2 regions of the Scandinavium sp. M-37 genome follow, and region 1 is predicted to be linked to the other one. Evidence: predicted binding sites of a transcription regulator. Region 1 holds the regulator's gene; the other holds the start of a gene.
What was found. The regulator Fur, encoded in region 1, represses iron uptake genes when iron is present. The targets are predictions, from matches to a motif close to ATAATAATGAGAACNACTATCAA.
Positions count from the first base shown of each region.

Region 1 (7,694 bases):
GCCCCACTGCGGACGATGCTGGAACAGGTAATTGATGGCAACCGCCAGGTAGTGGTTTGGATTCATCAGACCAGCCGGAGTGACGATCCCGTGACGGTCGTAATCCGGGTCATTGGCAAACGCCAGGTCGAACTTATCACGCAGTGCCAGCAGGCCCGCCATCGCACATTCGGAGGAGCAATCCATGCGGATCGCACCGTCTTTATCGAGGTGCATAAAGCGGAAGGTCTGATCGACGTGATCGTTGACGATGGTCAGGTCAAGCTTGTAGAACTCGGCAATGCGTTTCCAGTATTCAATCCCGGAGCCGCCTAACGGATCGACGCCCAGCTTCAGGCCTGCTTTCTGGATGGCTTTGATATCGACGATTTCCGCCAGGCCTTCGATGAATGGCTGCACCAGATCCTGTTCTTTAATATGACCCGACGCCCAGGCCTCATCCAGAGACAGACGCTTGACGCCTTTCAGGCCATCGGCCAGCAGCGCGTTAGCACGGTCTTCGACCACTTTGGTAACGTTGGTATCAGCCGGGCCACCGTTTGGCGGGTTGTACTTGATACCGCCATCATCCGGCGGGTTGTGCGAAGGGGTGATGACGATACCGTCAGCCTGCGCCCCCCCTTTTTTGTTGTGAACCAGGATAGCGTTGGAAATGGCAGGCGTTGGCGTATAGCCGTTATCTTCCTGAACAATGACATCTACACCATTGGCGGCCAGCACTTCCAGTACCGAGATGATCGCCGGTTCTGACAGCGCGTGGGTATCCTTCCCGACGTAGCACGGCCCGGTGATGCCATTTTTGGCACGATTTTCCGCAATAGCCTGAGCGATAGCCAGGATATGCGGTTCGTTAAAGCTATGACGGGCGGCGCTTCCACGGTGACCGGAAGTGCCGAATTTCACCGCGTGTTCTGCGTTACCCACTTCAGGTTTCAGCACGTAGTACTGAGACGTCAGCTGGGCGACGTTGATCAAATCACTCTGTTGTGCAGGCTGACCCGCACGGTTATGAGTTGCCATTGCCTGGTCCTTCTTATGCTTAGATAGTGCCGCAAACCTTTTCAATTAATTCCGCGGGGAACTGCATTGACTGCATGATGTGTTCGACCATGCTGCATTTACGACCGGTATTGGTATTCGTTATCACCCAGTACGGGGTCTCAGGCACTTGCTTAGGCTTGGTCTGATTGCCGTTTTTCAGCAACGTCGCTTCATCAACCGCGAAGTAGACGCGCGTGCGGCCATGCAGGGACTCAGTCGCCTCAGCAAATGCTTTGTTGTTTAAGGAGTAAAGTGTAGTCAGCACCAGCAGGAAACGGTTGACCGCTTTCTTCTGCTCAGCGTATTCGTCAGAAAGCAGCAGCTCACGCACCGCGCGAACGTTATCTTTCGGCGAAGCGACTTTTTTGACCGCAGCGACGACCGGTGCAGAAGCAGGTGCCGGGGTCTCTTTGGCTACGGTTGCTGCAGCTTGTGGTACGGCAGAAATTTTCAGCATACGCCGTAAAATGTCGGATGCGCTCTCGCCAATGTGCTTAGTGTGGCTGGCAATAAAGCCGTAGAGTTCGTCATCAACTTCGATCGTTTTCATCTTAATCCAGTGAGATATCTTTTCTGAATACAAGTCGTTGGGATTATAAGGACAAAACCCAACAGCGGATAGCGTGTCGGCAAAAACTCAGACGACTACTGAGTGTTGCAGCCGGGCGGCAGAATGCTCAACATGATACCCTAACCCGACGTAGCGAAAAAAAGAACTTTGCCATGAAATTAAACAGCCGAGCGCAAACTGCACAAAACCTGCACACTAATTCTCCCATCGTCCTGGTTCACGGCCTTTTCGGTAGCCTGGATAACCTCGGGATCCTCGCGAGGGATCTGGTTGTCGACCACGATATTCTGCAAGTCGACATGCGTAACCACGGCCTTTCCCCGCGATCCGCGGAAATGACCTATCCGGCGATGGCGCAGGATCTTCTCGACACGCTCGATGCCAACGGCATTGAAAAAGCCACGTTGATCGGCCATTCCATGGGCGGGAAAGCGGTGATGGCGTTTACTGCCCTGGCGCCAGAACGCGTCGGAAAATGGGTGGCGATAGATATTGCTCCGGTGAATTATCAGGTGCGTCGTCACGATGAAATCTTTGCGGCCATCAACGCGGTGACCGAAGCCGCTGTCTCAAACCGTCAGCAGGCGGCAGAGGTTATGCGCAAGCATATTAATGAAGAAGGCGTGATTCAGTTCCTGTTGAAATCTTTTGTCGACGGCGAATGGCGCTTCAACGTGCCCGCATTGTGGGATCAGTATGAGCACATCGTCGGTTGGGAACCGATTCCCGCATGGGACCACCCTGCCCTGTTTATTGCTGGCGGCAATTCGCCTTATGTCACCAACGCGTACCGCGACGCCCTGTTAGCGCAGTTCCCACAGGCGCGAGCGCACGTGATTGCCGGGGCTGGACACTGGGTTCATGCTGAAAAACCGGATGCGGTACTCCGCGCTATCCGTCGCTACCTGGCGGAATGATTAAAATCCGAGCAAGCAAGCGCCATTGTGGCTCCCGGCGTTGGCGTGTGGGTTTCGCTCATGTATGATTGCGCGCTATCTGCGCCGGGCCTGTCGTCTGGCGGCTTGTTTCCCCGAAGTCACTCTGAATCATGGCAAAAGAACAAACGGACCGAACGACATTAGATTTGTTCGCAAACGAGCGTCGCCCGGGAAGGCCGAAAACCAATCCGCTCTCACGCGACGAACAGTTACGCATTAATAAGCGTAATCAGCTGAAACGCGACAAAAGCAACGGTCTCAAACGCGTTGAGCTTAAGCTCAATAACGATGCCGTTGACGCACTCAATGAGCTGGCGGATGCCAGAAACATGAGCCGCAGCGAGCTTATCGAAGAGATACTGATGCAACAACTGGCTGCGTTACACGGCCAGGAACGTGACTGAAAACACGAAATCTTTCACTTTCATTTAGCAGTGAGTGCAGTACGGCGCAATTGCAGTTCCCGCGCACTTCTCCTCCTGCTATCATTGCCTTTATCTGTGGGCAACATTCCACCATCATTTCATTACGTTTCAAGAGGTTATTTTACTCATGGCAATCACAGGTATTTTTTTCGGCAGCGACACCGGTAACACCGAAAATATTGCGAAGATGATCCAGAAGCAGCTGGGCAAAGACGTTGCCGAGGTGCATGACATTGCCAAGAGCAGTAAAGAAGACCTCGAAGGTTTCGACATTCTGCTGCTGGGTATCCCAACCTGGTACTACGGTGAAGCACAGTGTGACTGGGACGACTTCTTCCCGACGCTGGAAGAGGTAGACTTCAACGGCAAACTGGTGGCCCTGTTTGGCTGTGGCGATCAGGAAGACTACGCAGAATATTTCTGTGATGCGCTGGGCACCATCCGCGACATCATCGAACCGCGCGGCGCGACCATTGTCGGTCACTGGCCAACCGAAGGCTACCATTTCGAAGCCTCTAAAGGTCTGGCCGATGACAACCATTTTGTTGGTCTGGCCATTGATGAAGATCGCCAGCCTGAACTGACCGCTGAACGCGTTCAGAAGTGGGTAAAACAAATCTCTGAAGAGCTGCACCTGGAAGAGATCAAGAACGCCTGATGATGTCACGGCGCAGCGCCTGCGTTGCGCCGTATGATTGATGAACAAATCGATAGATTGCGTAAAATTAATAGTTATAAGCAATCAAATTAATCGCTACAAATTTTTAACTTTTGAGCACATATCTGTACAATGTCTTCTGTTTTGACGAGGTCGGATGTTTCGCTTTGCAGATGATGCCTCGTTTCTGAAAAGCATACTTTGCTCAGGGTTTGCAGTTTTCATTTAGGCACCGCAGTCCTATAATGAGACGCATTATCCTGAATTCATTCTTAGTAATACTTCCTATAAGGAAGTGTATCGCCTAGCAACAGGACTGATTCCGCATGACTGACAACAATACCGCATTAAAGAAAGCAGGCCTGAAAGTCACGCTTCCTCGATTGAAAATTCTGGAAGTGCTTCAGGAGCCTGACAATCACCATGTCAGTGCGGAAGACCTTTATAAACGCCTCATCGACATGGGCGAAGAAATTGGTCTGGCAACGGTGTATCGCGTTCTGAACCAGTTCGACGATGCCGGGATTGTCACCCGCCACAATTTCGAAGGCGGTAAATCTGTTTTCGAATTGACCCAACAGCATCACCACGATCACCTGATCTGCCTCGACTGTGGCAAGGTTATCGAATTCAGTGATGACTCTATCGAAGCGCGTCAGCGCGAAATTGCCACCAAACACGGCATTCGTCTGACCAACCACAGTCTTTATCTTTATGGCCATTGCGCAGAAGGCGACTGCCGTGAAGATGAGCACGCACATGACGGTGCCGAGAAATAATCGGCCCCCCAGAAAAGTAAAAGCCAACCTGACGGTTGGCTTTTTTATTGGCATTTTTGGCATAACATTGGGGCAATAGCGCCAACCGTCGAGGGTTACGGCTTAGGCGTATTGTTACTGCGAATCTCTTTCCACACCTGATCACAACGGGCTTTGACTGCCTGATCGTTGCCGGTCCGCGTCGCCAGAATACAATTCTGGTAATCCAGTACGCGTACACTTTCCTGATTCGCAAACTGCTGATGGGTCTTGTCAGTTTTCAGCACGTTAAGCACGCTCTGGCAGGCGTCAATTTTATCCGGATTTCCTTCAGCGGTATTGATACAGGCGCTGTAGGCATCTTTCAGCTTGCTGTCTTCTTGTGGTGCGGGAGATGGCTGTGCGCAGGCCACCAGCCCGGAAGCCATAACGGCGATAAGAATCAATTTTTTCATGATACGGCCTTATCAATGCGCGGCAGGTTTACCCTGCCGCACGCGTGTCAGAAGATAGTGAACGGGGCGATAACGATGAACTTCACGTCACGCTCATCCTGGAAGATGTTGCCGTAACCACCGCCCCAGCTTGGGATGTCGGAGTGGTTGTCGTATTGAGTGAAGTGCAGTTTGAACAGCGTGCCTTTCGCACGGCCTTCCTGCACGGTGTACATCGCATCAAAGCTGTAAGAAGACTCTTTGATTTTGTTCGAGGCGTTGTCTTCACGCTGACCCGCGCTGTTGATATACCAGTCTGCCGGTTTGGCATCCCAGGCATACACGTAAGATGCACCGACGGCCCAGCCCGGCATATCCCAATTTTTCAGGTCATACATCGCACCGAAGAACACCGCTTTTTCGCCGTTGGCGTTGAAGTCTGAGCGGTTATCCCACCAGATATCGAGACGACCGTTGGAGGAGGCATAGGTCGGGGTCATACGCTGGAGGAAGTAACCCTGCTGGCCTTCTGCTTTTACCCACGTCCCTTCAAGGCGCAGGTCAACCACGTCAGCCACTTTATAGCCGAAGGTCAGTGCCTGTAACCACGCGGTGCCGTCGTAGATATCGTTAATGGTGTTGCTCTCAACGGTGTCACGCGCCCCATAGAATTGGTAGCTGGTCGAGAGTGGTGCACCGGCGACATCAAATTTGTAGCTGGCTTTGGCGAAGTACTGATCCATAAAGCCTTCTGCCTGACCAAATGCCGCTTCCAGCACCAAGTCATTTTTGAAATCATACTTAGCACCAATGGAGTGCAGATACTCAACTTTGGTCTTCTTATCGTTCTGATAAAAATGATCTGTTTCGAGGTGCCATGGAGCCTTGTATTCGTTGGTCCACATATAGGAGAAACTCAACGCGCCTGCATCACCGTAATCAAAGTTAGCCCCGGCTTCTGCCCCTTGATACGTACCTGGCATAAAGCTCCAGTGCGGCGCTAAAAGCGTTTGCCCGGTTGGCTGAATATAACCTGCTCGCGCCCAGGTTGGGCCCAGTTTGAATTTCGCGGCAGCTTTATAAAGGCTGATTCCACTCTTATCGCCAGAGTAATCTTCGTCGTAACCTTTATTAATGGATGAGAATGCAATTTCGTTTGGGTGTCCGCTTTCTGATGACTCCGCCATTTCAATAGCGGTGAAAGCAGCAATATCAAGGCCGATAAAATCGGCGGCATAGCCAGACTGGAAGTCGAGGTTAGCGTTCCAGGTGGAATGGGAAAGGTTGGTTTTGTACTTGTCGCCGTCGGTGACGTCTTTACGGTCACGTTCACGTTGCCAGTAATAGACACCGCCGGTTAAGGTTGAATCGTCTACGAATCCTGCTGCACTGGCTTGCGGAACTGCAATCCAGCCCGACATTGCGGTGACCCCGGCAATAGCCAGCGCCAGCGTACTACGTTTGCCACTGAACGTACGCATGTGTATATCCTCTTTGACTTTTAAAAACGCGCTCACAAAGGTGAACAGCGATAAAAATAAGTACTGCAAAAAAGTAGCGAGGCAGAAATGTCCTAACGCTATGTCGGTAGACTATTTTTCGCGACGCGAATTATCAATCCTTTTTCCGCACGAAAGCACAAGATTATGACAGGGCGCACATATTTGATTGCGTTTTGTTACAAAGTTGCGTTTTTAAAGGAGATGCCGCAAGGTGCATTAGGCTGGGGTTTTACAACGAATTAGAGAATAACGTCAGTTGAAAATGTAACAAGGCAGAGGCGGTGTTTCATAGATCGAAATGATATTATTTCGCATCACGAAAATGACATAAAAAAAGCGCCGCTCAGGGCGACGCTTCTTCATTTTGCGATAACGGAACGGTTACTCGCCCGCTTTCGCCCAGGTATCACGCAGACCCACGGTGCGGTTAAACACCAGCTTCTCAGCGGTGGTATAACGGCTGTCGAGGCAGAAGTAACCCTCACGTTCGAACTGATGCGCTTTGCCCACTTCAGCGGCTTTCAGCGAAGGCTCAGCATAGCCCTGCTTGATAACCAGTGATTCTGGGTTGATGACAGCCAGGAAGTCCTCTGCGGCCCCCGGGTTCGGCACGCTAAACAGACGATCGTACAGGCGAATCTCAACCGGCAGCGCATGCTGAGCGCTAACCCAGTGGATCACGCCTTTCACTTTACGACCATCAGCCGGATCTTTACTCAGCGTATCGGCATCATAAGTACAGAAGATAGTCGTAATGTTGCCTTCTGCATCTTTCTCTACGCGCTCGGCCTTAACCACGTAAGCGTTGCGCAGGCGCACTTCTTTGCCCATCACCAGACGCTTGTACTGCTTGTTGGCTTCTTCACGGAAGTCAGCGCGATCGATCCAGATTTCCCCACTGAACGGCACTTCACGGCTGCCCATTTCAGGTTTGCTCGGGTGGTTCGGCATGGTGACGATTTCGCTTTCACCCTGCGGGTAGTTTTCGATAACCAGTTTAACCGGATCGATAACCGCCATCGCACGCGGTGCATTATCGTTGAGATCTTCACGAATGCAGGATTCCAGCGATGCAATCTCGATGGTGTTGTCCTGCTTGGTGACGCCGATGCGCTTACAGAACTCACGAATGGACGCTGAGGTATAGCCGCGACGACGCAGACCGGAGATGGTCGGCATACGCGGATCATCCCAGCCTTCAACGTGCTTGTCGGTAACCAGCAGGTTCAGCTTACGCTTGGACATCACGGTGTATTCCAGATTCAGACGAGAGAACTCGTACTGACGCGGATGGACCGGAATGGAAATGTTGTCCAGCACCCAGTCGTACAGGCGACGGTTGTCCTGGAATTCCAGCGTACACAGCG
Region 1 is NZ_JBIGIN010000007.1:109,400-117,093, forward strand. It holds gene pgm (phosphoglucomutase (alpha-D-glucose-1,6-bisphosphate-dependent)) at 1-1,020, opposite strand, end outside; gene seqA (replication initiation negative regulator SeqA) at 1,040-1,591, opposite strand; gene ybfF (esterase) at 1,765-2,529, shown strand; gene ybfE (LexA regulated protein) at 2,661-2,954, shown strand; gene fldA (flavodoxin FldA) at 3,103-3,633, shown strand; gene fur (ferric iron uptake transcriptional regulator) at 3,960-4,412, shown strand; gene chiQ (ChiQ/YbfN family lipoprotein) at 4,508-4,846, opposite strand; gene chiP (chitoporin ChiP) at 4,894-6,306, opposite strand; gene glnS (glutamine--tRNA ligase) at 6,709-7,694, opposite strand, start outside.

Region 2 (7,694 bases), on a different contig from region 1:
CGGATTCCGGCTCACCCCCTCACTTTGAGGTTTTCCCTAACGGCACCACCAGCGGCGTACCGGCCACCGGATCTTCAATAATCAGACTCCGCAGGCCGTAAATCCGCTCAATCAGCTCCGCGGTGACAATCTCTTTCGGCGCGCCTTCGGCCACAATGTTGCCGTCGCGCAGGGCAATCAGATGCGTGGCATAGCGGCAGGCCTGGTTGAGATCGTGCAGCACCGCCGCCAGGGTATAACCCTGCTGGCGATTGAGGTCGCTCAGCAGCTCCAGCAAATCAATTTGATGGCTGATATCCAGCCAGGTGGTCGGCTCGTCGAGCAGCATGATCGCCGTTTCCTGGGCCAGCACCATCGCAATCCACGCGCGTTGGCGCTGGCCGCCGGAGAGGGTATCCACGCTTTGATTCGCCAGTTCCACGACGCCAGTGGCCCGCATCGCCCGTTGCACCGCGTCGTCATCTTCCTGCCGCCAGCGGGCAAACAGCGGCTGGTGCGGATAGCGCCCGCGCGCCACCAGCTCCTGCACCGTGATATCGCCCGGGGTAGTGGCGTTTTGTGCCAGCAGGCCAATGCGTCGCGCGACCTCTTTACTGGCATAACGCTGGATCTGCTCCCCGTCGAGAAACACCTGGCCGTGCTGCGGAGTCATCAGGCGGCTCAAGGTGCGTAACAGGGTCGATTTCCCACAGCCGTTGGGGCCGATGATGGCGGTAAAATGTCCATCCGGAATGGCCACGTTCAGCCCCTCGGCGATGATTTTTTTACCGTAGCTGAGGGTCAGATTTTCGCCTTGCAGGCGAGCGTCAGAGTGGGTCATTTTTTACGAGACTCCTGAATAAGCAGGGCGATGAGATACAGGCCGCCAAGGCTGACGGTCACCACGCCCACTGGAAGCTGGTAAGGCATAAACAGCTGCTGTGCGCCGAAATCAGCAAGCAGAAGCAGCAATGCGCCGCACAGCGCCGACTGGGTCAATCCCCAGCGCGCGGTGCCGCTGAGGCGGCGGGCAATGTGTGGGGCCACCAGCGCAATAAAGGAGATCGGGCCCGCCAGCGCGGTCGATGCCGCCGTCAGCACCACCGCCACCAGCATCATCCATAAACGCGAACGTTCCACCCGCACGCCCAACGCGCAGGCGCTGTCGTCGCCCATTTCCAGCAGCCGCAGTCGGCGTACCAGCAGGGCGGCGAAGACCAGCATCACCAGCAGGATCGGTGCGGAAGGGAAAATTTTTGCCCACGTCAGCCCGTTCAACGATCCGGCGAACCACAGCCCGGCCGACTGTGCGGTTTCCAGTGAGGCGCGCAGCAGCAGCCAGGTGTTGAAGGCCATCAGCATGGCGCGGATCCCGATCCCGATAATAATCAGCCGGAAAGTATCGACGCCATTGCGCCACGCCAGCAGCCAGACCAGCAGCGAGGTCACAATCCCGCCCACCATCGCCGCAAACGCAATGGCGGTTTGATGCTGACCAAACAGCACCATCGCCACCAGCACGCCGCTCCATGCTCCGGTGTTGAACCCCATCACGTCAGGGCTGCCGAGTGGGTTACGCATCAAAGACTGGAAAATCGCGCCGCTGACGCCGAGTGCCGCGCCGACCAGTAGCGCCATCAGCACCCGTGGCAGACGCCATTCGGTGATCACCATTGTCACGTTCCGCGGCGCATCGCCCCACAGCGCGGCCAGCACCTGGCGTAAATCCAGCGTCACCGCTCCGCTGCGCAGGCTATACAGCGCAATGACCAGGCTTACCAGCGTCAGCAGCACGCAACTCCCTACCAGACGGCGAGACGGGGCCATCATGCGACACCTCCGCGCGACGGCTGGCGGCGCACCAGCCAGATAAGCATCGGCGCACCGATAAAGGCGCTCACCACCGAGACGCGCAGTTCACCCGGCACCAGCAGGCGACCAATAATATCGGCAAACAGCAGCAGGGCAGGGGTGGCGAGCAGGGTGACCGGCAGCGACCAGCGGTGATCGCCCCCGACCAACCCGCGAGAAATATGCGGCACCATCAGGCCGATAAACGCAATCGGCCCGACCAGCGCGGTGGCACTGCCGCTCAATACGGTGATGGTCAGCAGCCCTAATAGTTGGGTGCGCGCCACTTTATTCCCGAGCGCGGTGGCGGTATCCGCCCCAAGGCTGAGGCTGTTCAGCGAGCGGCTTAATCCGAGGGCTATCATGATGGCGATAGTGACCGGCACCAGCACCACTTTTAGCGTTTCCAGGGAGCGAATATCCAGCGACCCGGCCTGCCAGAAACGCAGCTGATCGTACACATCGGGATTCAGCAGCGCGATGCCATTGGAGAGGCCATCGAGCACCGCCCCGAGCGCCACGCCCGCCAGGGTCAGACGCACCGGGCTAAGCTGCCCGCCGCCCTGACTGCCGGTGAAGGCCACCAGCAGCGAGGCGATCAGCGCCCCGCCAAAAGCGAGCAACAGTTGCTCCTGCGGCAGCGTCAGACCGAACAGCGCCGCGCCCAGCACGATGGCAAAGCTGGCTCCGGCGTTAACGCCGAGAATGCCGGGGTCGGCAAGCGGATTGCGGGTAAGGGTTTGCATCAGTGCGCCCGCCAGACCCAGCGCGCCACCGGCCAACAGGCCAGCAAGGGTGCGAGGTAAACGGGCGTCAAGAACAATGGTGCAGTCGGGACTGCGACAGGTGCCGGACAGGGCGTCCAGCACCACGTTCAGCGGCAGCGGTTTTGCGCCAATCAGCAGGCTGAGCGCAGCTGCGGCGATCAGCAGAATGAGTAATCCGGGCACGGCGACGGTACGCAGCGTGGCGGCAGAAAACGACATAGCAACGTCCATGATGTGATAATGATAGTAATTATCGTTCTCGATCTTATTCGCCTATGTTAGCATGTGCGACCACGGAAATGGTACCGAAAGTTCGTTGAAGGCCCTGTCATGCAAAGACAATCCTGGCTGCTAAATCTCAGCCTGCTGAAGACTCACCCGGCGTTCCGCGCCGTCTTTATCGCCCGTTTTATCTCCATTCTTTCTCTCGGCCTGCTCGGCGTTGCCGTGCCGGTGCAAATCCAGACGCTGACTCACTCCACCTGGCATGTTGGGCTGGCGGTGACGTTGACCGGCGGGGCGATGTTTATCGGCCTGATGCTCGGCGGCGTGCTGGCCGACCGCTATGAACGCAAGAAGCTTATCCTGCTGGCGCGCGGCACCTGCGGGATCGGTTTTATTGGCCTGTGGCTGAATGCGCTGCTGCCGGAGCCGTCGCTGCTGGCGATTTATCTGCTCGGTATCTGGGATGGGCTGTTCGCCTCGATTGGCGTGACCGCCCTGCTGGCGGCGACGCCTGCGCTGGTTGGGCGTGAAAACCTGATGCAGGCCGGGGCGATAACCATGCTCACGGTGCGCCTCGGGTCGGTGATTTCGCCGATGGTTGGCGGCCTGCTGCTGGCGAGCGGGGGATTCTCCTGGAACTATTTACTGGCGGCGCTCGGCACCTTCATCACCACCCTGACGCTGCTGCGTCTGCCGTTGTTGCCGCCACCTCCGCAGCCGCGTGAACATCCGTTGAAATCCTTACTGACCGGCCTGCGCTTTCTGTTTAATAGCCCGTTGATTGGCGGCATTGCGCTGCTCGGCGCTCTGTTGACCATGGCCAGCGCGGTGCGGGTGCTGTATCCGGCGCTGGCGATGAGCTGGAATATGTCGGCGGCGCAGATTGGCATGTTGTATGCGGCGATCCCGCTCGGGGCGGCGTTGGGGGCGCTCACCAGCGGCAACCTGGCGCGCAGCGTTCGGCCTGGGCAAATCATGCTCCTGACGACCGTCGGTGCGTTCGTCGCCATTGGCTTGTTCAGCCTGATGCCGGTCTGGGCGCTGGGCGTGCTGTGTCTGGCGCTGTTTGGCTGGCTGAGTGCCATCAGTTCACTGCTGCAATATACCTTGATTCAGACCCAAACCCCGGAAGCGATGCTCGGGCGCATTAACGGTTTGTGGACGGCGCAGAACGTCACCGGCGATGCCATCGGCGCGGCAATATTAGGCGGCGTTGGCGCGATGCTCACCCCGGTCGCGGCGGCCTCCGCCAGCGGTTGGGCGTTGGCGATCGTTGGGCTGATTCTGGTGTTGCTGCTTGGAGAGTTGCGCCGCTTCCGCCAGGAAACGGCAGCGGTTTAATCCGGTGGAAGGTGCCCGGTGGTGGCTGCGCCCTACCGGGCCTACACCGCACATTCCGTAGGCCTGGTAAGCGAAGCGCCACCGGGCAAAGGCATCAGCCAAACAACGTTTCCAGACGCTGCAACACCCGCATCGCGCTATAGTAATCAAGGCGGAAGGTTTCGGTCCCGAGCGCATAAACGCGTTTGTTCTGCACCGCCGGCAGGTGTGACAGCAGCGGATTGGCCTCGATGGCGTTGGTATCTTTCTGGTCGCCCGCGAACACAAACAGCGATTCGCCGTTCAGGCCCGCCGCCAGGTTCTCGCCGCCCAGCTGAATAATGTCGTGGCGTTTACCCTGGCTCTGGCTGGTGTGCAGCCCGGCAGGCAGCGGGGCAAGGGTGAAACCTAACTGTTCGAGCAGTTTTCCCTGTGCGGATTCTGGGGTCCACAGGTTCGCGCTGTGGGCGGCAGCGGTGTACACCAGCGCGCTGACCGGCTGCGGCGGCAGCTTCATTTGCTTTTTAAGCGTCGCTAGCTGGGTATCAAATTCGGCGATCCGCGCGGCGGCCTGCTGTTCCTGGCCAGTGATGCTACCCAACTGAGTCAGCAGGGCCTGCCAGCTTTGCGAGTCATAGTTGATAACCAGCGTTGGGGCGATGGTCGACAGCTGATCGTACAGGGCTAACGCCGAGTCGCCGCCGGTAGCACTGATCAGAATCAGATCCGGCATCTGCGCGGCCACGGCCTCGGCATTCGGCTCGCCGATATACAGCCGCGTGAGCTTGCGCTGTTTCGCCACGTCGCTCCACTGGCGCAAAAAGCCCTGTGCATCCGCCACGCGGTTATTCGGCGTGGTGGCCCCGCTGGCAATCACCGGGGCGTCAATCGCCAGCAACGACCCGGTCAGGGTAACGCTGGTGGAGACGATGCGCAGCGGTTTGTGCTCGAGCGTGTGGCTGCCGCGACTGTCGGTCACCTGACGCGGCCAGTCGGCGGCCATGGCTGAGGTTAATCCTAAAAGGCACAGCCCGGAGATGAGCAGGGTATGACGGAAGAAAACGGGGAATTTCACGACGGCAAAGTCCTGTTTTGTTGATGTTAATGAAACTCATTTTCACTTCAAGGCATCTCAGATGCAAGTCGGATGATGCGGCGGAAGTTGACAAGGGACGCTTTTACTTTTAGCTTACCGAACCAAAATATAAATGATAATCATTATTAATATCTTTATCGTTTTGGAGGATGATATGGAAACGTCACCGGCTGAGGCCGTGCAGGAAGTCGCATCAACGCTGTCGCCCGACAACTTCTTTTTTATGTCGCCGTACCGCAGTTTCACCACCTCCGGCTGTTTTCGTCGCATCGAACAGCCCGTGGAAGGCGGTGAAGATTTAGCGGGGGCGTTCCAGCACACCCTCGCCAATGCCTTCGCGCAGGCCAAAGCCGCCGGAATTGAACGTCCGCTGCTGGTGGGCGCGATCCCGTTTGATACCACCCAGCCTTCCGCGCTGTTTATTCCGCAGCACAGCGAGGCGTTTTCCCGCACCGCCAAACAGCACTCCGCGCCTTACGCCGCCAGCATGAAACCGATGCAGGTTCAGGCGCGTCAGGAAATCCCGGAGCAGGACCTGTTCATGGCGATGGTGGCGAGCGCCGCCGAGCTGACCGCCACGCCGAAAGTCGACAAAGTGGTGCTCTCGCGGCTGATCGAGATAACAACTGATACCCACGTCGACACCGGGGCGCTCCTGGAACGGCTCATTGCCCAGAATCCGGCGAGCTTCAACTTCCACGTGCCGCTGCCCGACGGCGGAGTGCTGCTCGGTGCCAGCCCGGAACTGCTGCTGCGTAAAGACGGGGCGCATTTCAGTTCGCTGCCGCTGGCCGGTTCCGCGCGACGTCAGCCGGATAACGTGCTGGACCGGGAAGCGGGCAACCGTCTGCTGGCCTCGCAAAAAGACCGCCATGAGCATGATCTTGTCACCCAGGCGATGAAAAACGTGCTGGCCCCGCGCAGCGATGCGCTGTCGCTCCCTTCCTCACCGCAGCTGATCACCACCCCGACTTTGTGGCATCTGGCGACCCCAATTGAAGGCGAGGCAAAAGCCGGGGAGAACGCGCTGTCGCTGGCCTGCCTGCTGCATCCAACGCCAGCCCTGAGCGGCTTCCCGCACGATGTCGCCAAGCAACTGATCGCCGAGCTGGAGCCGTTTGACCGGGAGCTGTTCGGCGGGATCGTCGGCTGGTGTGATGCCGAGGGTAACGGCGAGTGGGTGGTCACCATCCGCTGCGCCAACGTCCGTGCCAACCACATTCGCCTGTTCGCGGGCGCGGGTATCGTGCCTGCCTCGTCCCCGCTGGGGGAATGGCGCGAAACCGGCGTCAAGCTGACCACCATGCTGAACGTGTTTGGCCTCAATTAAGGATTGACGATGAGTGTTGCATTTACGCCCTGGCCGCCGGAGCTGGCGGCCCGTTACCGGGCAAAGGGGTACTGGCAGGATCTGCCGCTGACCGACATTCTGACGCGTCACGCCGACAGCGAGCGGCTGGCGGTGATCGACGGCGATCGCCGCATTACCTACCGTGAACTGAACGCGCAGGTGGATAACCTGGCGTCGTCGTTGCAGCGTCAGGGGCTGCAAGCGGGGGAAACCGCGCTGGTGCATCTGGGCAACGTAGCGGAATTTTATATCGCGCTATTCGCACTGCTGCGTATCGGCGTGGCCCCGGTGAATGCGCTGTTCAGCCATCAGCGCAGCGAACTGCAGGCCTACGCCACGCAAATTCAACCGGCGTTAGTGATTGCCGACCGGGAGCATGCCCTGTTTGCCGATGACGCCTTCCTCAACGACTTTGTCGACCAGCACGACTCGGTGCGCATCGTGCTGCTGCGTAACGACCATGGGGAACACAATCTTGCGGCGGCCATGGCGCAGCCTGCGGATAATTTTGTGCCGTCACCCACTGACGCAGGCGAAGTGGCTTTCTTCCAACTGTCTGGCGGCAGTACCGGTACGCCGAAGCTTATTCCTCGCACCCATAACGATTATTACTACAGCATTCGCCGCAGCAATGAGATTTGCGCCTTTGATGCGACCACGCGCTATCTGTGCGCGCTGCCTGCGGCACACAACTACGCCCTAAGTTCCCCCGGGGCGCTCGGGGTGTTCCTCGCGGGCGGCTGCGTCATTCTGGCCGCCGACCCGAGCGCCACGCTCTGTTTCCCGCTGATTGAACAGCATCAAATTAACGTCGCGGCGCTGGTGCCTCCGGCGGTGAGCCTGTGGTTGCAGGCCGTTCATGACGACAACAGCCAGGCGCAATTAGCCTCCCTGACGCTGTTACAGGTGGGCGGCGCTCGGTTGTCGGCCACGCTGGCGGCACGTATTCCGGCGGAAATCGGCTGTCAGCTGCAGCAGGTGTTCGGCATGGCGGAAGGGCTGGTGAACTACACCCGTCTGGACGATCCGCTGGAACGTATCATCCACACCCAGGGCTGCCCGATGTCGCCGGATGACGAAGTCTGGGTCGCCGACGCCGAGGGCA
Region 2 is NZ_JBIGIN010000013.1:24,783-32,476, reverse strand. It holds gene ACG0Z5_RS11395 (capsule assembly Wzi family protein) at 1-28, shown strand, start outside; gene fepC (iron-enterobactin ABC transporter ATP-binding protein) at 20-820, opposite strand; gene fepG (iron-enterobactin ABC transporter permease) at 817-1,809, opposite strand; gene fepD (Fe(3+)-siderophore ABC transporter permease) at 1,806-2,816, opposite strand; gene entS (enterobactin transporter EntS) at 2,928-4,163, shown strand; gene fepB (Fe2+-enterobactin ABC transporter substrate-binding protein) at 4,258-5,217, opposite strand; gene entC (isochorismate synthase EntC) at 5,393-6,568, shown strand; gene entE ((2,3-dihydroxybenzoyl)adenylate synthase EntE) at 6,578-7,694, shown strand, end outside.
Region 2: fepB (Fe2+-enterobactin ABC transporter substrate-binding protein) is a predicted target of Fur. The motif match lies at 5,345-5,367, and genes of this name have one in related genera.